DNA from 3 places in the Halobacillus sp. B23F22_1 genome. Region 3 is predicted to be linked to each of the others. Evidence: predicted binding sites of a transcription regulator. Region 3 holds the regulator's gene; each other region holds the start of a gene.
The links. The regulator LexA, encoded in region 3, represses DNA repair genes until DNA is damaged. The targets are predictions, from matches to a motif close to CGAACATATGTTCG.
Positions count from the first base shown of each region.

Region 1: a site for LexA is predicted at 2,299-2,312, ahead of ACGTNH_RS02795 (DNA polymerase IV). Genes of this name have one in related genera too.
Region 2: a site for LexA is predicted at 1,209-1,222, ahead of ACGTNH_RS20160 (YolD-like family protein). Genes of this name have one in related genera too.

Region 1 covers NZ_JBIEKE010000001.1:562,236-569,673, reverse strand. Annotated here, with positions in the region: gene ACGTNH_RS02800 (DMT family transporter) at 12-992, shown strand; gene ACGTNH_RS02795 (DNA polymerase IV) at 1,024-2,280, opposite strand; gene ACGTNH_RS02790 (PTS transporter subunit IIBC) at 2,576-4,243, shown strand; gene ACGTNH_RS02785 (endonuclease/exonuclease/phosphatase family protein) at 4,247-5,035, shown strand; gene ACGTNH_RS02780 (glycoside hydrolase family 13 protein) at 5,059-6,711, shown strand; gene ACGTNH_RS02775 (OsmC family protein) at 6,744-7,190, opposite strand; gene ACGTNH_RS02770 (SE1561 family protein) at 7,257-7,438, opposite strand, start outside.
Region 2 covers NZ_JBIEKE010000005.1:24,867-32,304, forward strand. Annotated here, with positions in the region: gene ACGTNH_RS20150 (DUF4352 domain-containing protein) at 1-177, opposite strand, end outside; gene ACGTNH_RS20155 (hypothetical protein) at 368-931, shown strand; gene ACGTNH_RS20160 (YolD-like family protein) at 1,243-1,581, shown strand; gene ACGTNH_RS20165 (MerR family transcriptional regulator) at 2,313-2,945, opposite strand; gene ACGTNH_RS20170 (hypothetical protein) at 3,331-3,987, opposite strand; gene ACGTNH_RS20175 (ArdC family protein) at 4,598-5,422, shown strand; gene ACGTNH_RS20180 (hypothetical protein) at 5,487-5,660, shown strand; gene ACGTNH_RS20185 (hypothetical protein) at 5,892-6,203, shown strand; gene ACGTNH_RS20190 (hypothetical protein) at 6,654-7,196, opposite strand.
Region 3 covers NZ_JBIEKE010000002.1:589,323-596,760, reverse strand. Annotated here, with positions in the region: gene hflX (GTPase HflX) at 1-214, shown strand, start outside; gene ACGTNH_RS10845 (methionine gamma-lyase family protein) at 227-1,465, shown strand; gene ACGTNH_RS10840 (MerR family transcriptional regulator) at 1,587-1,991, shown strand; gene glnA (type I glutamate--ammonia ligase) at 2,014-3,345, shown strand; gene ACGTNH_RS10830 (hypothetical protein) at 3,588-4,145, opposite strand; gene rraA (ribonuclease E activity regulator RraA) at 4,524-5,006, shown strand; gene lexA (transcriptional repressor LexA) at 5,198-5,821, opposite strand; gene ACGTNH_RS10815 (YneB family resolvase-like protein) at 6,126-6,785, shown strand; gene ACGTNH_RS10810 (DUF896 domain-containing protein) at 6,858-7,091, shown strand; gene tkt (transketolase) at 7,256-7,438, shown strand, end outside.

The sequences.
Region 1 (7,438 bases), on a different contig from region 3:
AGGTCATAGATATGAGGGAAATTATTTTAGGAATTACGGCTTCCATGTTTTTTGCCGTTACGTTTATTCTAAACCGTTCAATGGAGCTGGACGGCGGCAGCTGGCTGTGGAGCTCATCGCTGCGCTTCTTTTTCATGCTCCCTTTTCTCATCCTCATTGTGTATATAAGAGGAAGCGGAAAACAAGTTATTCATGAAATGCTCAGCCGTCCTATGCCGTGGTTGATTTGGAGCACCATTGGCTTCGGTCTGTTTTACGCTCCACTTACATATGCTGCTTCCTACGGCCCGGGATGGCTGGTAGCGGGAACATGGCAAATGACGATTGTGGCAGGTACTTTGCTCGCTCCTTTGTTTTTTGTAACGAAGCCGACGAATCATGGTCCAATCCATGTAAGAAATAAAATTGAGATCAGGGCTCTATCCATCTCCATGTTTATTCTTCTCGGTGTGATGCTCATTCAACTGCCACAGGCTGGTCAATTGAATGCAGCTCAGATTGCAGCAGGCGTGCTCCCGGTGGTCATTGCCGCCTTCGCCTATCCGTTAGGAAACCGCAAAATGATGGAGCTTTGCGGAGGCCGTTTGGATACTTTCCAGCGGGTGCTTGGGATGACGGTCGCAAGTCTGCCCTTATGGATCTTGCTCAGTGTTTATGGATTGGTTACTGTAGGGCCTCCTTCTTCTGAACAGCTCCTGCAGACATTTATCGTCGGCGTCTGTTCCGGGGTTATAGCTACCACATTATTTTTTATCGCAACCGACCGCGTGCGAACACATCAAGGAAGATTGGCTGCTGTTGAAGCCACCCAGTCTACTCAGGTTCTTTTTGTTATGCTTGGAGAAGTTCTTCTGCTTTCTTCTCCGCTTCCAAGCGGGATAGCTGCTCTCGGCCTGTTGATTATTATTGTAGGCATGCTGCTGCACAGCTATTTCACGAAAAAAGCAAACTCCCAAAAGCAGCCTTCCTTATTAAGAGAGAAAGGATTATGATTGGAGAATCATAATCCTTTCTAAACCACGGTTAAGCAAAATGGCCGCCGATTTTTTTGCTGCGCTCCGGCGTAATCCCGGCTTTCGTAAAGCTGCTTGCTCGTAATATTGCCGTGGACCCATATTTATCTCTAATTTCATCCATAACAATGCCGACATCTTTTTTCTTCGGTCGGTCGTCAAATAGTGTAAGCTGCGTAGCTATGTCATCATCGAGATTCGTCAACGTCACGCTCGTTCGGCGAATCTTACTTTCTCCATCGTAAAATGTACGGAACAGACGCATACATAAATGAAACATATCCATCGTAATGTTCGTCGGCAGATCCATTGACATGGACCGGCTGAAGCCGCCTCCTGTTTCACTCGAATATGAGACCGACAGATGAACCGTTCGTCCTGCCTGCTTATCTCTGCGCGCACGCCGGCACGCTTCCTCGCACAAATCGAGGATGACAGTCGGCAGCTCCTCCCCGCTATAATCACGCAATAATGTTACGCCGTGCCCGTAACCTTTTTGTGCCGTTTTTGTAAAATCACCGATCACCGGGCTTAAATCAACGCCCCAGGCGTGCCAATGCAGCTGTTCCCCCATAATGCCGTAATGTTTTTTCAAATATTTAACCGGGTGTTTTGCCAGCTGTCCAAGCGTTACAATCCCCATGCGGTTTAAATTGCGCATCATCCGCTTGCCGATTCCCCAAATATCTTCAATCGGCACAGGCCACAGCAACCGTTCGACATCTTCATACCTGCACTCTGCGACTCCGTCCTCTGCTTTTTTGGAATGAATATCCATAACGACTTTAGCTAAAAATTTATTATCCCCAATTCCGATTACACACTCGATGCCGAACTGATCGCGGATGTTGTCCTGAATCATACGGGCGATGTCATAAGGAGAACCGTAAAGCTTTTCTAACCCATCAATCGTCACCCATAACTCATCTACGGAATACACATGTACGGCTTCCGGAGGCACATAATTCATAATCATTTTTGTGATTTCCACCGATACTTCCAGGTAATCTCCCATATGAGCCTGTGCAATGACAAGATGAGGGTCATCAGGCAATTCAAAAAAACGACTGACATTGCTGATGCCATGCTTTTTCTTCAAAGCCGGCGATGCGGCTAATACGATGCTTCCGCTTCGACTCGGATCTCCCACGACAGCTAAAAGAGCTGTTCTCGGATCAAGGCCGCGCCTCGTGCATTCCACACTTGCATAAAAAGAACGCATATCAATACACAGGACGTCATGCCGAGGATAACTTGAATAATCCATTTCTACCACTCCAAATTACGAACGTTTGTTCTTATTATAACCAGTTGATTTCCTTTTGAACAGTGGCGATTTTATCCATTGCTCAAAAGGGGACTTATATCTTTACTGAATGAGAAGCGTACAATTCACCGCTGAACTCCCTTCTTCAAAAAATCTTCAGTAAATTTATTGCCAACCTTTATGAAATCGTTTAATATGTAAATCAGCGAAAACGTTTGCATAAATTAAAACGTATTTATTTATAACTTTTATGAGAACGATTCCAATCTATATACTAAAAAGGAGAGTAAATCACATGTCAAAGTTAAAGCAGTTACCGATTTTTTCGTTTGATTTCTGGCAAAAGTTCGGAAAAGCCTTAATGGTCGTTGTTGCTGTAATGCCTGCAGCAGGTATTATGATTTCATTAGGGAAGGCTTTGGATATGGTTGTTACAGATCTGTCATTTATGCAAGCGATTGCACGAATTATGGAGGGTATTGGCTGGGCGATTATAAATAATTTACATATCTTGTTCGCTGTTGCTATTGGCGGTTCATGGGCTAAAGAACGAGCAGGCGGAGCATTCGCTGCCCTTCTTGCTTTTATTTTCATTAACCGGATAACCGGGGCAATTTTTGGGGTCAGCTCAGATAAGTTAGCTGAAGAGAGTCCGACGGTCCAGTCTCTTGTTGGAAATGAAATGGTCGTTGGTGATTATTTCATTAACGTCCTTGGGGCCCCTGCTCTCAATATGGGGGTATTCGTCGGTATTATATCCGGTTTCCTCGGAGCCAGCTTATTTAATAAATATTATGCATTTAATAAGCTTCCAGAAGCTTTAGGTTTCTTTAATGGAAAACGCTTTGTACCATTTGCCGTGATGGCAGGGTCAGTAATTGTTTCTTTACTGCTCGCTTTCATTTGGCCGCCGATTCAAACTGGCCTTAACAACTTCGGAGAATGGATTGCTACTTCAAGAAACACCGCACCTGTTATTGCTCCCTTCATTTTCGGAGCTGTGGAACGATTAATGCTTCCGTTTGGCTTACACCATATGCTGACGGTACCTATTAATTATACAGAGCTTGGCGGAACATACATTATGCAAACCGGCCAGAATGCAGGAGAAGCGGTTGCTGGTCAGGATCCTCTTTGGCTTGCCTGGGCTACTGACCTTTATAACCTGATGGCTCAAGGCGATATGGGAGGTTATCAGGAACTTGAAGAAGACGTAACTCCTGCTCGTTTTAAAGCAGGACAGGTTATTATTTCTACTGCTTCTTTAATCGGAATTGCGCTTGCCATGTATTTAAATGTAGATAAAGATAAGAAACACAAATATAAGTCTATTTTCCTTTCAGCTGGTTTAGCAGTATTTTTAACAGGAGTTACGGAGCCGATAGAATTCATGTTCATGTTCGCTGCTCCCCTGCTTTACGTAGCTTATGCCATTACGACCGGATTAGCTTTTGCAATGGTTGATTTAATTGACCTCCGTGTTCACGCTTTTGGCATTATTGAACTTCTTACGAGGACGCCTTTAATGATCAATGCCGGTATTGGCCGCGACTTAATAAACTTTGTGATCACATGTCTTGTCTTCTTTGGTTTAAACTTCGGAATGGCTCATTTAATGATTCGAAAGTTGAAACTGCCTACACCAGGTCGAAAAGGCAACTATATCGAAGATGCTGTCCCTCCAGAAGGCAATACAGCTGCCGGGAATGAAAATGAAGATGAGAACTCTCAAGCGAATAAAGTCATTGCTATGCTTGGCGGAAGTGATAATATTGAAGAAGTAGATGCATGCATGACGCGGCTGCGTGTTACGGTTAACAATTTGGAGCTTGTAGCTGATGAAGCGGAATGGAAACGTGACGGAGCCATGGGACTTGTCGTGAAAGACCGCGGTGTTCAAGCGATCTACGGTCCAAAAGCCGACGTGTTAAAATCTGATATACAAACGAAGTTAGGAGCGTAAGTTATGAAGCTGTTAACGCTTAACGTTCACGCCTGGCAGGAAGAGAATCAACTAAAAAAAATCAGCCAGCTCGCCGAAGCCATCCATAAAAAACGTTACGATGCCGTTGCTCTTCAAGAGGTGAGTCAGCATATGGACTCTCCTCTTGCTTACGGTACGATTCGAGAAGATAATTATGGGTTACTTCTGCTTCAACACTTAGAAAACCTCGGTAGTACAGATTACGAGCTTCATTGGGACGTATCTCATTTTGGTTATGATGTGTATGAAGAGGGTATTGCATTATTAACACGTCATCCCGTTAAAGAAACAGAACAGTTTTACATTACTTCATCGGAATCGATCGCTTTTTGGAAATCGAGAAAAATTGTCGGTGCAACACTTCTTATAACCGGGACTCCTCACACTCTCTACTCCTGCCATTTAGGCTGGTGGGGAGATGCGGACGAACCTTACGGCAACCAAGTCGATCGCTTAACCAAACAAATCGCCCATCCCTGCTTTCTATTAGGAGATTTTAATGCAGCTGACAATGTAGAAGGTGAAGGTTATGATTATATCCTTCAAAAAGGATTTATCGATACGCATCAAGAAGCTGGCAGACAAAATGGGAAGAGTACAATTAAAGGTAAAATTGCTGGATGGGATGACAATCTAGCAGATTTAAAAATCGATCATATTTTTACAAATGAAAAGGTAAACGTTTATCAATCATCTGTAGTATTCGATGGAAAGAATGGGCCTGTCATTTCTGACCATTATGGATTAGAGATCGAATATGATCGAAATTAAAGGATAAAAGTGAGGTTTTACTTGTGGAAAAAGTTTGGTGGAAAGAAGCCGTTGGCTATCAAGTGTACCCGCAAAGTTTCCAGGATTCAAACGGAGATGGAATTGGGGATATTCAAGGAATGATTGAACGTCTGGACTACTTAAAAGATCTCGGCATTGATTTTATATGGATCTGTCCCATGTATAAATCTCCAAAAGATGATAATGGCTACGATATTTCAGATTACCAGGATATTTTAGAAGAATTCGGTACGATCGAGGATTTTGACCAGCTTCTTAAAGAAGTGCATAAACGCGGCATGAAGCTGATCATTGACCTGGTGCTTAATCATACGAGTGATGAACACCCGTGGTTTATTGAATCACGCTCCTCTAAGAACAATCCAAAACGGGATTGGTACATTTGGCGTGATGGCAAAAATGGTCGGGAACCAAATAACTGGGAAAGTATTTTTGAAGGCTCAGCCTGGGAGTACGATGAGAAAACTGAACAGTATTACCTTCACATTTTCTCTAAGAAACAGCCTGACTTAAACTGGGAAAACAAAGAGGTTCGAGATGCTTTATACGATACAGTGAAATGGTGGCTTAATAAAGGTATTGACGGCTTTCGTATCGATGCTATCAGCCACATTAAAAAACGAGAAAATCTTCCCGATCTGCCTAACCCTGAAGGAAAAGCTTATGTTTCTTCATTTGAAATGCATATGAACCAGGAAGGCATTCATGATTTTTTGCAGGAATTTAAAGATGAAACGTACGGTAAATATGATGCCCTGTCAGTTGGTGAAGCGAATGGAGTCAGTGCAGAAGAAGCTGACCGGTGGGTTGGTAAAAACGGAAAAATGGATATGATTTTCCAATTTGAACATTTAGATTTATGGGATCAAGATGCAGACCAGCCGTTAGACGTCCCCGCTTTAAAGTATACGTTGACGCGTTGGCAAAAGGCCCTTGAAGGAGACGGTTGGAACGCTCTGTTTCTTGAAAACCATGATAAAGCACGTATCGTTTCTACTTGGGGAAATGACACGAAATATTGGTATGAAAGTGCAACAGCTATGGCTGCCATGTACTTTTTAATGCAAGGAACCCCCTTTATTTATCAAGGGCAGGAAATCGGCATGACGAATATCGGTTTTTCTTCCATAGAAGATTACGATGACGTTCAAGCTAAAAACTTTTATAAGGTCAAAAAAGCGGACGGCTGGTCACATAACGAGATTATGAACGTGCTGGGGAGCACTTCTCGAGACAACAGCCGGACCCCTATGCAGTGGAGCGATCAACCTCAAGCAGGATTTACAACAGGGCAACCGTGGCTGAAAGTAAATTCGAATTATAAAGAAATTAACGTCGCTCGTCAGCTTAAAGAAGACGACTCCATCCTGTCCTTCTATAAGCAGTTAATCAGATTGAAAAAGAACTATGAGATTTTCACATATGGACCATACGAATTGCTTATGCCTGAGGATACGCAAGTCTATGCCTATACACGCTCGTATGAAGGGCAAACCGCACTCATTATTACGAACCTTACCGCAGAGGATGCAACGTTTGAAAGTGAACACATTTTACACAAAAACGACCTCATTCTAGCCAACAGCAGCGCACCTGAAGATAACACACAGAAACTCGACCTTGCCCCATTTGAGGCTCGTGTTTACCTATTTTAAATGAACGAACCCACGCCCAGGCGTGGGTTTTCTTATTGTATCCTTGTCTCCGCTTGAAGCTCAAGCTCTACATTTCCCGCAATGGCTTTAGAGATCATACAGCTGCTTTCCGCTTGTTTTACTAACTGATCAAGCCGCTTAAGCTGCTTCTCTCCTGCTTCCTTTGTCAGGAACACCTTTGGCTTATGAATAATCTTCTGATACGTAAAGATACCGTTCGTTACGTCAACAATTCCTTCAGAGTCCATCTCCATATGGGCTAATGGTAAACGGGCGCGCTCAATCATAGCAGCTAAACTAATAATATAACAAGTCGCTGCAGCGCCTAACAGCATTTCGTCAGGATTGGTTCCTATATTTGGTCCATCCATTTCTTTTGGAATCGATATTTTCGTTTTTAATTGATCTGATTCAATATAACCAACTTCATTCCGGCCGCCTGGCCAGTCTGCTTTTAAATGAAAATGATGTAAAGCCATGTTCATCACTCCTTTGACTTTAATTTTATACGATGTATAAAAGGAGGGGAAACGATGTGTTTAAAGTTACTCGCGCTCGTTTTCCCAATCTTTTTTGAAGCGAGCCATTTTCATTTGCAATTTTTCAACCATTTCAAGTACCCGTTCATAATCCTCATTATCCACGTTTTCCTCATCCATTGTCGAGACCACTTGATTAAGCATGTTGATGCGGTTTTTTACGTAGCGAAATTGGTCTTCACGATTGT
Region 2 (7,438 bases), on a different contig from region 3:
TCCAGCCCCACTTAATGCACTTCCTAGGATAGATATAAGGATAATACCAGCTATAAACGTCATTATTTTGTGCCTCATAAACCAGTTACGTTGATCCTTCCCACAGTCCGGACACTTCTTAACACCCTTTGCAATATCCTTATCACACGCTTTGCATGACACCAATTTAGACATAATTGAAAAGCCCCCTAATTCTAATTTGTAATCTATTTAATATTACTTCAATACCGAGATATAATCTATAAAAATATGTATCTATTGTAAAATACTTAGAAATAAAGGGTATAAATGACCGGAATCTATTGTACTATATATTCATGTCTTGCAAATTCATAAATTTACAAAAAAGGGTAAGGGAGGTAGTCTTATGAGAAGATTGATCCTAGCCATATTACTTTTAGGAATACTTATAGGATGTTCTACAGGTACAAATGTAGAGCAACCAAAAAAAGAAGTGACAGACATGAAACCATCCACTGAAGAGCAGCCTGAAGAAAAGCCAAGAAAAAGAGGCAAAATTAACGTGGTAGAAAAAGAATATTATGCTGAGCAAGACGCTATTTTTGAATACGAAACCGCCATCCGTGAACTGCTGAATCGTTACACTGAAGAAAGTGATAAAACTTTACAATTTTTAGAGGCTTATGCTTTTGGAACCGACACACAAGATGATTATCGGTCCTTTAAAGTAACAACGGCCGAATCTCTCGCAATGCTTGATCAGATTTACGCTCTCAATTCTCCAGCCACAACGGCAGAGGCGCAAAAACACTTTCTCAAGTTTGAAGAAGATGCCCGTTTCTTTACTGAAAATATTGTAATAGCTGTAGATAAAAATGATCCTAATCTCTTTGAATTGTGTAGTGATCGTTTAAGACAAGCTAGGCATCACATGGAGGATGGCTATAAAGTATTGGATAATAAAGAATGAAACGTGCCTTTTATGGGTGAATTTCAAAAGAAAACCTAACTACCACAAAGGATAGCAGGCGTACGCCTGCTTTTTATTATGGTTATTTTTCCTTTTGCATTCCGAATCGTACTTCTAAGCTTCCAATGGGGCAGGAACTGTATGCCTTTCCCCATTGGAAACTAAGAAGATAAGGAACCCATTAATAAACTTTCACGGCATAGCCTTCACTTCGTTCCGGTATATGAGAAGTAACGGAATCTTTTATTGTATTACGCCTATTTCTTTACATATAATAAGAACAAATGTTCTAGTTATTAGGAGGAGAAACCATGGCTAATATGAAAGATCGTGGGACTATCAAATGGACGTCCATCATGATGCCAGAACACATCGAGATGTTAAAAGAAGTGTGGAAAGAAGATGAGCGAATAGAAAAGCCAGTTATAGATGAACAGCAAATGGAGGAAAACAGCTTTGCGCTGCAGCGATCCATGGCTAATGATTTAACTGTTAAAGTAAAGTACCACAATGGTTTTAATTTCAGTTATGCATCTATAAAAGTGATAGATATGAATCCTAGTACCAAAAAAGTGAGGGGCACTGACCCGAAGTCCAAAGAAGTTCTAACTCTTTTGTTTGAGGATATTTCGGAGGTTACTATCCTTTGATGCATCTGTGAATTTTTAGGAATGGGGCTATGCTAATGCTTGATACCATACTGAAAAGCTTTAGCATTAGCAAGGTATGCAAACCATTTAGAAAATATGACTACAGCCATACTTTAATTTTTGAGGTATGGCTTTTTTGTGCTTTGAGATGGATCAAGGGAGTAGGCCAAGATCAAAAGAAAAGGCCATGGACAGAGGAGTCCGCAACATTACTAGTACTAGCTAGCAATATTACTAGCGCTAGCTAGTACTAACGCTAGCACAAGGAAAATTTAGTGCTAGGGAGGTAAAAGCATTAGTACTAGCGAATAGCTAGTGCTAGTACTAATACTAGTGCTAGCATAGGAAAAGAAAATACTCTTGATGCTATTGATCTATTATTAAGACAGGAAAAGCAAAGTAAAAGGGAACGTACGTATAGAGGGTTTTATTTCGATCCTGACGTATTGGCCATTATTGACCAGGCTTCCAATAAGTCAGAATTAATGAATCAAGTGTTGAGGAAAGTTTTTAAAGACAAAGGATTGCTAAGTTGACGGGGGTAAGCAAAATTTTATTGCGTGGCTGATTAAAAAATAGGAATGGGGTAATGCTAATGCCTTTATAAAATGATTGCTCTTAGATGCTAAAGCATTAGCAAGGTATGCGAGAGTTTTAGAATTTATGCCTATTCGTATCAATTCCATAAGAAAAAAGCAGTTCACAAATTGTGGGACTGCTTTTTTCGCCTTTTACCATTTCCAGAATTTCCAACCCCACTTCTTGTGTAACTGGGCCTCTCTCATTTCTTCAAGTTCTTTCAGTGCCTTAGTTAGCTTTTCATCCATTTTACTCCACTCTTCATCCTTTTCTTTCGTTGCTGCTGTTTCTAGTGGAGCTGTTAAAAACTTTTCTACCTTCTGATTTATGCCATCCAGCAAGCGACGATCACGAGCTTCTAAACGTTCGTCTATTTTTTCGAAAAGCATTTGAGCTTCTTGTTCTCCTTGCTCTTTTCCTTTTTGGTAGGCATGTTCCACAGCTTCATTAATGAGGGACTGTACATCTTCTTTAGAAAACGGGCTATGGTCGGAATTTTCTTCGATAACGCTTAGCGTCTTTTCAGCGTTTTCTCGGTCTCTATACAGCTTGGCTACGGCTTTTATCGCGTCGTGTCTACTTCTCTTTTTTTCGATGAGTTTTTTTAACTCAAAGAACATGCTAATATCTCGATCATAATAAATGCGTTGATCTTTATCATTCCGTTGAAATTCATAGCCTTCTTCTTCTAATGCTAACGCCCATTGTCTTAAGGTACTTGACTTTATATCAAGTTTTAATGCCACTTCTTTAGCAAAAAAGCCATAATTATAGGAGTCGTTCATAACGCGATCACCTCTTTTATTAAACGTACCAATGAGGGACAAGAACAGCAAGAAGATTTCTTCTCTTTATTCTGACGATTTTTGACTAAATATGATTTCTTTATAAGTTCACCTTAAGGCGGTTCGTATTTCTTGAAGAAACCCCCAGTTGGGAAAGCGTCAGGAAAATGCATATTTACAGCGTTATGCAAAATGGAACAAAGAAAAATCGGCTCCTTTATAAAGTTTAGGAACCGATTTTTTGATTTGACTTATTAAGCTAAAGCACCCGATTGTAGTATAATCTTATATAAATTTCACCCTAAGAAACCCCTTCGGACAAGACATATACAAAGGGGCAAAACGGTTCATGTTACTTGACAACAACGTCTAATTTTTGCCGATTCTATCTGACTCTTCCTGGAATCACCAGTGTACCTCTGTTATTTTGTAGCTCCCCATAAACATCTGTAGTGTGATAAACGATATTACCAGAAAAGTCGTGAGACGTATTCAGGGTAGCATAGTTGTTGTTTACCCAGCCAGAATTCAACCAAAAATCGTTGGTTTTACCCACCCCACTACTTCCAATAAGACCATAACTTACAAAATGGACACGAACACGAGATTGATCTACTCCTTTTGTACCGTCCACAGTTCCATTGACTGATAGAGTGTGGTTCCACCAACCTACATCAATATATACGTTGCCTGACACTTGTCCCGAAATGCCAATAGAGTTATTTATTCTTGAACCAAAAAATCGCCATTCCTGATCGACAAATTGAGGCTTCACTTTGTTTTCTTCAAATCTGGCAGCAGCCTTTATTATCTTCTCATCTTTTTCAGAGAAAACTTCATTAACTTCATACGAGTTATTAATTCTTTTTGTTTGCTTATCAAAATAATTTTCTTTTTCTTTATACGTCATAGTTTCAAGATCTTCGATGGAGTCTTGTTTTTCTGTTTCCTCAGCTGCCAAAGATGCCATTGGGAATAACATCAGTCCAATTAATAAAGTGGCGGTCATTGCAAGAAACACCAAAGCTCTTTTTTGTAACATAAAAATTTTCCTCCTCTAACTTTTTTGAATTTCTTTTACCCTGTTATGTTTATAGTAAAAAAAAACAACTAGTTTCACTAGTGAAACTAGTACCAATTTTATGAAAAAAACCAATATTTTTACAAATTAACCCCTCAGACTTAAGATCTAGATTGGGGCGAGAACAATAACTGCCAAATAAAAATTCTCTACAAAAACAGTTCCCTATTCCAAGCGCCCGTTTATTGAATAAGGGTAAAGAGCTTACCATTGTAAATTCGCCTTTTCCTGACGCTACCCCTAGATCAAGACGAAGAGGAAAGCAGGCCTACGCCTGCTTTTTATTATGGTTATTTTTCCTTTTGCACTCCGAATCGTAAAACAGCACAAATCTTCTAACCTTCCAGCAGGTAGGACACCCGAACCTTTCCTGCTGGAAGCTAAGAAGATGAAAAAACCGTCAATACACTTTCACGGCATAGCCTTCGCTTTCGCTACGGTATTCCATGATGTATGGACGGTTTTTTATGTGTGTTTTGAGATTCTCCATAGCAAAAGGGAAAAATAATCCCCCTTTGGGGAACATATTTCGTTTCGGAGTTCCAAAGGAAAAACAAGGAGGAGAAAAACCATGAGCAAAAAAATCTATGAAATGATCACAAACCAAATCATTGAGAAGTTGGAGCAAGGGGTTGTTCCTTGGAGAAAACCTTGGGCGAATGGTATAGCGGTGAATTGGAAGACTCAAAAACCTTATCGAGGGATTAATACGATGCTTCTGGACGGTGGCGAGTATGCCACTTTTAAACAGATCAAAGAAGCTGGAGGAAAGGTAAAGAAAGGTGAAAAATCTCATATTGTGGTGTTCTGGAAGATGCTCAACGTAGAAGATCAAGAAACGGAAGAAGAAAAAAAGATCCCTTTGCTGCGGTATTATCGAGTTTTTGAAGTTGGCTCTCAAGTGGAAGGGTTAGAAATGAAACGAACCTATGAAACGTTCGATCATAACCCCATAGAAGAAGCCGAGAAGATTAAAAGGGAATATTTTAATGGTCCATCTTACAGCTTTCAAAGTGGCCGAGCTTATTATGTGCCGTTTGAAGATCGCGTCAATGTTCCACCTAAGAAAGACTTTCCCAATGTGCACGAATATTACAGCACCTTATTTCATGAAATAGTCCACAGCACAGGGCATAAAGATCGGTTAGATCGAGATGGAGTAACAGGAAAAATCAGTTTCGGAAGTGAAAACTATAGTAAAGAGGAATTAATTGCAGAATTAGGAGCTTCGATGCTTTGCGGATTGACCGGAATTGAGAATAACACCATTGATAATAGCGCTTCTTATATTCAATCTTGGTTGAAAAAATTAAAGGATGATAAAACCTTGATTGTCCAAGCATCTCAAAAAGCTCAAAAAGCTAGTGATCATATTTTAGGGATAGAGTTTTCTTAAACAAAGTTTCATAAATAAAATGGCCCCTGCTTGAAAGCAAGCAGGGGCTAAGGAGGAATTATAAATGGTACGAAAAACAATGGTTTCTTATGTGACGTTAGGTAGTTATGAAGGGACAATTCAACTTCCTAAAGAATGGCTAGAAGAACAAATTGACACAACTCTGGAAGAATTTTTAGATGAATATACCTGGGATGATACAGAAGTTTTGGATGGGGATTATTTCCACGATCAATAAGCCAGGAGCCCCCCTGTTTAAATAGGGGGCTACAATATAGATGAATACTTGTTATATAGAAAAAACGTGTTATGAACGGGTTTTACCTCGATAACGCTTAGTGTCTTTTGTGCGTTTTTTTATGTGTTATACAGCCTTACTACGGCTTTTATCGTGTTTTTTCTACTTCTCTTTTTTCAATTAGTTATTAAGTTTAAAGAACATGCTAATACCGCGATAAGGAGGGGGAAAATGAAAACTTGTGCTTATTGTGGTTCAGAGGTTGAAGAAAGTTATTGTTTTTATTGCAAGATGGAGTTAGAGCAGCGCTGTATTTTAAAAAACGGAAACCGTTTGGCCCATAATATTCAGCAGTTACCGTCAGAACAGGATATTTTTTTATCGACCAAAGAATTAATGCAGCGTGAAACCATCGAGTTATTATGTTTATTAAAATATGCTCGCAAGTATCGATCTGACGTGTACAATTGGCGTTTCCTCACGAATAAGGCTAATGAAGTTGAACAGGTTGCCGAAATGAAAAAGAATAGCTATAAAGTATGAAAAAGCTACTCGTAAGGTTTGGGTTATAGAAAATATTATTAAAGAGCGCATGGGGTACTATCCAACGTCGATTACAGATGATTTTATTCAAAGGTATTATCATCGTATGAAGCAATCCGAAAAAAAACGTATGGTTATGCAGAAGTCTGTTGCTAAAAATAACAAATCTTAAGATTTGTGAGGTTGCTTAAGCAAATGGGGGTAGTATGTTTAGTTTTATCAGTCTAGAGGAGGGCACAAATCAAGAGTAATAAACTCTTGGTCTGTGTCTTTTTGTTTAATTAGGGTACACCCTGTACGTACAAAATAGAATCCTGTCATATAAAAGTTACAGATTTCACCATGTATGTACAGGGTGTACTTTATTTGAGATAAAAGAAGAGAAGAAAAGGTTATAATCACATTGCAGGGGAAGTCATAAATTCTAAAAGACACCGTTTAACTGATAGATTATATTTTTCTTTTCAATAAGTTTTCATAATTATCCAGGTCCTCCATACGAGATCTTAATTCACTTAAATTTTCATCAAGATGTTTTAATCCATTTTCTTCATTCAAGCGAGAAAAAAGAACTAGCTGGACATGTACAATTTCTATCGCCCGATTAAGTAAGATAACTTTTCGTTCTGCTTGGTATGATAAATTTGAAGTATCTATTTTATTAATCTCTCTAACTATAGGGGTGTTTACCTCAACTAGCTCAATTACATGACCGTAGTCTTCATTTTGAATCCCTTTTACTATTAACCTTAGGTTATTAGTAAAAGGTGAGGTAAGCCTTTTATAAGTTTCATTAAATTTCATCAAAGTATTGTATTCATTTCTAAAACCTTTTTTATTTTCATGTTTAATTTGAGATTTAAAAATTGCTATTGAAATAATGCCGGCAATAAATGCACCAAAAAAAGTACCAATACCAGTAACCCATGCATCTGGTGAAACACAATTCCAAAACCCCTCACACTGCTGAATATTTACAGGAGTATTTCTCAAAATTCTCCCCCCTCGTTAAACTTCATCCTTCGTCCTCCCTCGGTGTGTGATTACCTTTACCTCCCCATATAGAGGGTTACTATTTTCCTTCCCTCAACAGTATACGACATAAAAAAGGAATTCCTTCAGTAAATACTTTAAAACTATGCTTTCCTCTTACAATCTACTAACTATATTTCGTGTTGAGAAAATTCAAATAATGTTACAATTTTATTATAACGGTAAATATTTCATAATATATC
Region 3 (7,438 bases):
CATCAAGCGGATTACGAATAAAATTGAATCCGTACTAACAGAGGAATGGGAGCATTATCACGCTTTTATCGAAGCTTCTTCAGGTAAACAATTACAGCAGCTTAAAAACCACAGTATAGTGACCCGGATTCGATTTATGGAAGACCAGGAAGGGTACGCAGTTGAAGGATATATTCATCCAGAGCACCCTTTAAAGTCAAGTTTATTAAGATAGGAAGATGGAATAATGGAGGAACTCGTTCAAAAAGTTGAAGAAACCATTCAACCACAGCACAAACATGTACAAACTATCGTAGATAATAATCAGGAAAAGGTTTTGCAGGCATTTCAAAATTTAAGAGTATCCGATTCGCACTTTAGTCCGACTACAGGGTATGGTTATGACGACTTTGGGCGAGACACACTTGAAGCGCTCTATGCTGAAATTTTTAAAGCGGAAGACGCAATTGTTCGCCCTCAATTAATTTCAGGTACTCACGCGATTACAACGGCCCTCTTTGGAGTATTACGTCCTGGAGACGAGCTGTTATATATCACAGGTGCTCCTTACGATACATTAGAGGAAGTAATCGGCAAACCAAACCAAAAGGATAGTGGCTCTCTTCGTGATTTTGGGATTACATATAACTCATTGCCTCTAAAAGAAAATGGGGAAGTGGATGAACATGAGGTTCGCAAGGCAATTAATAATAAGACAAAAGTTGTTGCGATTCAACGGTCTAAAGGCTATGCTGATCGACCTTCATTTCCTATCTCTGAGATAGAGCGTATGATTGAGGTCGTTCGTTCGATGAATCGTGAACTTATAGTATTTGTGGACAACTGCTATGGCGAGTTTGTTGAAACGAGAGAACCTGTTGAGGTTGGTGCAGACTTAATGGCCGGTTCTTTAATTAAGAACCCCGGTGGAGGAATAGCAAGGATTGGAGGCTACATCGCCGGGAGGTCTGACTTAATTGAACAATGCAGCTATCGATTGACAGCTCCTGGCTTAGGTAAAGAAACAGGTCCCAGTTTAAATACTCTTCAAGAAATGTATCAAGGAATCTTTTTAGCCCCGCACGTAGTCGGAGAAGCGTTAAAAGGAGCAATATTTACTTCAAAGCTGCTAGAAACAAAAGGTTTCCAAACTTCTCCTGCCTATGATGAATACCGAACAGATTTAATCCAGTCTGTGAACTTTGAGACAGCTGACCAGATGATCGCTTTTTGCCAATCGATTCAATCTGCCTCTCCTATAAATTCTCACGTGACGCCTCATCCCAGTGCTATGCCTGGTTATGAGAGTGATGTTATTATGGCGGCTGGCACATTCATTCAAGGGGCAAGTTTAGAACTCACCGCTGATGGTCCTATTCGACCTCCTTATATGGCATTTGTACAAGGAGGCTTAACCTATTCACATGTAAAAATTGCTGTTGTAAAAGCTTTGAAAAATGCGGAAGCTAGAAAAAAGAACAGATAAGCTTAAGAACCCTGCCATAATTTTTCGAAAATTTCGATGTGAACTTTCGTCACATATGTTGACATATTATGACCTTAACGTATAATGAAGGTAGAATTTCTATTTGGGGGGTGGCACATCGATGAGTGACGAAATTCGTCGTTCTATGCCGTTGTTCCCGATGGGGATTGTACAATCACTAACTGATCTTTCAGCCCGGCAAATCAGGTATTATGAACAACATCAGCTTGTAAATCCAGCTAGATCTGACGGCAACCGCCGGCTTTTCTCGTTTAATGATGTTGATCGTTTACTTGAGATCAAATCCTTAATTGAAAAAGGCGTAAATATGGCTGGAATAAAACAAGTGTTGTCAATTACTCATCAGCCGGAGAATGAACCGTATGATGAAAAAGAAGTCGAAGAGGTTCACAATGAACTTACCGACAAAGAGCTTCGTCGTATGCTGCAACAGGAACTTTTCACCGCAGGGAGACAGGGAAAAATGAGTTTAAGACAGGGAGAAATGTCAAGATTCTTCCACTAATTGTCGTACTAGGAGGAGTAAGATGGGTTTAACTAGAGAAGAAATTTACAAAAAGATTGATGAAGAAAATGTAAAATTTATCCGCCTTCAATTTACGGATATGTTAGGGACAATAAAAAATGTTGAAATCCCTTTCAGCCAATTAGATAAGGCTTTAGACGGCATGATGATGTTTGATGGTTCTTCCATCGAAGGATTTGTTCGTATTGAAGAATCTGATATGTACTTAGTACCTGACCTTGATACGTTCGTTGTATTCCCATGGTCATCTGAAAAAGGGAAGGTAGCACGTTTTATTTGTGATATTTATAATCCAGATAAAACTCCTTTTGAAGGCTGCCCTCGTTATAACTTAAAGCGTAACCTTAAGAAAATGGAAGAGTTAGGTTTCTCTGCGTTTAATATTGGAACAGAACCAGAATTCTTCTTATTTAAACTAGATGAAAACAATGAGCCGACGTTAGAATTGAACGATAAAGGCGGATATTTTGATTTAGCACCAACAGATTTAGGTGAGAACTGCCGTCGTGACATCGTCTTAGAATTAGAAGAAATGGGCTTTGAAATTGAAGCTTCTCACCACGAAGTAGCCCCGGGTCAACATGAGATTGACTTTAAATATTCTGATGCAGTTAAACACTGTGATGACATTCAGACGTTTAAACTTGCTGTTAAAACAATCGCCCGCCAGCACGGTCTTCATGCTACTTTCATGCCGAAGCCGTTGTTTGGTGTAAACGGTTCAGGAATGCACGCTAACATGTCTCTATTTAACGAGGACGGCAATGCTTTCTTTGATGAAGGTGGAAAAGAGCAGCTTTCCGAAGTGGCTTACCAGTTTACAGCGGGTATTATTAAGCACGCAACGAACTTTACAGCTGTTACGAATCCAACAGTTAACTCTTATAAGCGTCTTGTGCCTGGTTACGAAGCTCCTTGTTACGTAGCTTGGTCTGGACAAAACCGCAGTCCATTGGTACGAGTACCTACTTCACGTGGGTTAAGTACACGTATAGAAGTACGTAGCGTGGATCCGGCAGCAAACCCGTATATGGCAATGTCTGTATTGCTTGCTGCAGGTCTTGATGGTGTAGAAAACAAACTGGAAGCTCCATCTCCTGTCGATCGTAACATCTATGTTATGAACAAAAAAGAACGCGAAGCACATGGTGTACAGGATCTTCCTGCTACATTGTATGATGCATTAGAAGAGCTTCAAAAAGATGAAATCATGATGAAAGCTCTAGGTGAGCACTTATTTGAGCACTTTATTGAAGCGAAAGAAATTGAATGGGACATGTTCCGTACGCAAGTACACCCATGGGAAAGAGAACAGTATTTACAAACTTATTAATAATGAAACCTCTTAACGTTTAATGCGTTAAGAGGTTTTTTATGTACAAGCAAGACGTACTTTGGAATAACTTAATCTGCACTCACAAATATATGAAACGTGAAGAAAAATTGAAAGTGATTTTTTGTGGTGGCTTTTAAAAGAATGTTCATATGAGGAAATGGCTCAACAAAATCAACATATTAGTCTTTTCCCTACGCGGGACAACGGAAAGGTTTATGCGCGCTGTGCTAAATTATACATTAACGAAAAGAGTCAATCTTATCACTTAAAACATCGTTTATCAGAGAAAATAAAACTTGTTCTTTAATCTCTATATAATCCGTATTCATTTTAATGCGATGACTGCGGAATAGAAAAGCATCATGTAAATAAAAAATTCGTGGTGTAGCCTGCCAAGTGTGTTCATTAATAAGGCCCCATAGATATTCCTCAAAATCTTTCGTGCAGTTCAATTGTTCACAACATATTTGAATATCTTTCTTTTTCACTTCTATTGCACCTTCGAATAAGTTCTTGCGTACAAGTTCCCACCACATTTCAGATCGTACGAATTCTCGATAATCTTCATTTTTCACAACATTTGTTGTGTTATTTTTTATTAAAGATGTCTCTGGTACGCGATCTTTAATAAACCCCCATAAATCTGATTCATTAATTTTCCATCCTTTTTTTCTAGAGGTCGGTGGGATGCCTTTTAGCGTCCCGTTTCGCAGCCAACGACGTAGGCTTTCTTTGTTCTTTGTTATTTTATATTGTTTCAATTTTTCTAATGCTTGTTCGACATTATATTGTATCATATGCGCTCCTTAATAAAACAATTGTTGTAATAAAATATACAATAATTGTTTTAATTTATCAAAACCTTTAGAAAAATATTTTCTGCCGGCGGTTACAAACTTATTTTGTCGATTTTTTTAAACTGCTTCATTTCTATACGTCGCCATTGTTCTTCTTTATTTGCAGGCTGCTATAAGTATATTAGCATTGGAATGCTGAACAGGTTTTAGTTTCTAGTAATTAAAGAATTTTGTGTATGAAGCTAAATAATTAGGAAGGATTGCAGGATTTAAACGGATATACATGGAAAGTAATTTAGGATGAATTCTTTTTACGGAATGATTGAGATGAGAGTCTATATTTTAATGGAAGGAAAAATTATGAAGGAGGAAATAATAATGAACATCAAAACTGCTGATATATGTGATCGTGTGCCAGAAAAGGTAAGAATTGTTGAACCTTCATTTTTAAGTTTAGGGAAAAAGGAAAGGTTTTTTGGACCTATTTTCACTGTTAAGGTGAAAGACGATAATGTTCTTGTTAAGAAGGCGCTGGAAACAATCCCTTCAGGCAGCGTGCTAGTTGTCGATGGAGCAGCTTCTAAAAATTGTGCATTATTAGGAGGGAACTTAGCAGAAATAGCTGCCAAAAAAGGCTTAGCAGGAATTATCATTAATGGGTATATTAGAGATCGTATAGAACTCCGCGAAGCTGAAACAGGGGTCATCGCGTTAGGAAGCCTCCCTCTAAAAAGCCGAAAAGAAGGAAAAGGAGAAGAAAATATAGCTCTAGAGTTTGGTAATGTTGTTTGGAATCCAAACGATTATGTTTATGTAGATGAAGATGGTATTCTGGTAGCCTCTGAAAATTTACATGATTAATACGACAGCCTGCCAGGATTATTAAAGTGTACTACTTCAGGTTATTCGCAAATATAGGGTATTTTCTGAAATAATGAGCCTTTAGAGCTTCTCCCTAGTACTATATAAGAGAAAGAATAAAAAATCAGCTGACCAAATTGAAGTCAGCTGATTTTTTATGCGCGGGGATTCTATTGCCCCAAGTTAAAAAATTAGTGTACCGTTCGATATAATCCTACTACTCGGCCCAGGATAGACACATCATTTAAAATAATCGGCTCCATCGTGGCGTTTTCCGGCTGTAAGCGAATGTGGTTGCTTTCTTTAAAGAATCTTTTCACAGTAGCTTCTTCGTCATCTGTCATTGCTACCACAATATCACCATTATTAGCTGTCGTCTGCTGCCTGACGATGACCATGTCGCCATCTAGTATTCCTGCTTCTATCATACTTTCCCCTTGTACGACAAGCACGAACGTGTTGTCATCTCCCCCGGCTAAAGAGTCAGGGAGAGGCACATACTCTTCAATGTTTTCTATGGCCGTAATGGGAGATCCTGCCGTTACTTTACCAATAACAGGGGCGTATGCAGCTTCTGTACGAGGTATACTTGAATCTTCCTCTAATTCAATAACTTCGATTGCTCTCGGCTTAGTAGGATCTCTGCGGATAAAACCTTTCTTTTCCAGCCTTGACAGGTGGCCGTGAACAGTAGAACTTGAAGCTAGCCCGACAGATTGGCCTATCTCTCTTACAGATGGTGGATAACCTTTTAATAGTACTTGTTCTTTAATATAGTCTAGTATTTCTTGCTGTCTTTTTGAAAGTTTACTCATATTTAAACACCTCGAACATAGGATTATAGTAGTTTCATTCTATCATGTGCTGTCCAAAAACACAAACAAGCGTTCGAAAAAAATGTTTGACAAGAACGGACGTTCGTATATAATGAAATTAACAAATGAGAACAGATGTTTTCGGGAACGCTTGTTCTTAATGGGGAGAGTGTTTAATATGTTTAACAAACTTTCAAAACTGGACGTCACTTATATTCTATTATTTGCAGCAAGCCTGGCTTTCTTATACTATTCCATGGTAACGAGTGTTTAATGAAATAGGCCAGAGAAGGGGTTACTGTAAATGAAAGCTATTTTATATTGTCGAGTAAGTACGGAAAAAGAAGAGCAAGTAAGTTCATTAGCTAGACAAAAAGCGGAATTAACAGCATTGGCCGAAAATAGATCTATAGAAATTATAGAATGCATTGAGGAACAGGCCAGCGGATATGAAATAGAACGAGATGGTGTGTTTCGGATGCTTGATTTGTTTTCAACTGAGCAAGCTGATGTGCTGTTTATACAAGATGAAACAAGGCTGGGACGTGGTAATACAAAGATAGCTTTGTTTCATCAACTTCAAAAATTAAATGTTAAAATCTATTCATTGACTGAGCAAGGTGAATTCACAATGTCAGAATCTGATTCAATGGTGTTGCAAATCGTAGGTATAGTTGAAGAATATCAGCGAAAGATTCATAATATGAAAATTCGCAGAGGAATGAGAAAAGCAGTAGAAAATGGATATAACCCTCAAAAGAACTTATCCAACCAACACCTAGCACCAGGAAGAGAAAGAGTGGAGTTTCCAATTGAAGAAGTCGTTAGACTGAGAGATAATAAGCTTACTTTTAATGAAATTGCAGCTACCCTTCGGGGATTAGGGTTTGATGTTTCAAAAGCTACTGTACATAGAAGATACAGAGAGTTTGTCTCACTTGAAAAACTAAATGAAGAGCGTTAATATAGTGAAAAGACAAGTGTCGAATCGACTCTTGTCTTTTCTTTAGATCCTCACATTAAAGGAGAATTTTAAATGATTTCTAACGAAAAGTTAAATCGTATAAATGAGCTTTCTCATAAGTCCAAGGAAGAAGGACTTACGGATAAAGAAAAAGAAGAACAACAGGAACTACGTCAAGAATATTTAAAAAACGTTCGAAAGTCTTTTAAAAACCAGCTGAAAGGCATGAAAGTAGTTGATCCCGAAGGTAACGACGTCACTCCTGAGAAGCTGAAGAGAATGCAAGAAAATGAGAAAAAGCATTAATAACCGCACGCACATGATGTGCGGTTTTTTGTTTATTTTTTAAGGGTCGGGGGAAATTAAATGAGTGACTCCTGAAGAAAATCCGTTGTGAAACTTGTCACGTACTTCATTTCATTATACGATAATACATGTTACATACGCGCTAGAAGAAAGGGGAAATTATTTTGGCAAACAGTATTGAACAAACTTCCATTAATACAATACGTACACTAACTATTGATGCAGTTGAAAAAGCAAGCTCGGGCCATCCGGGAATGCCTATGGGGGCTGCGCCTATGGCGTATACGTTATGGACACAATTTATGAATCATAACCCTAATAATTCAGATTGGTTCAATAGAGACCGA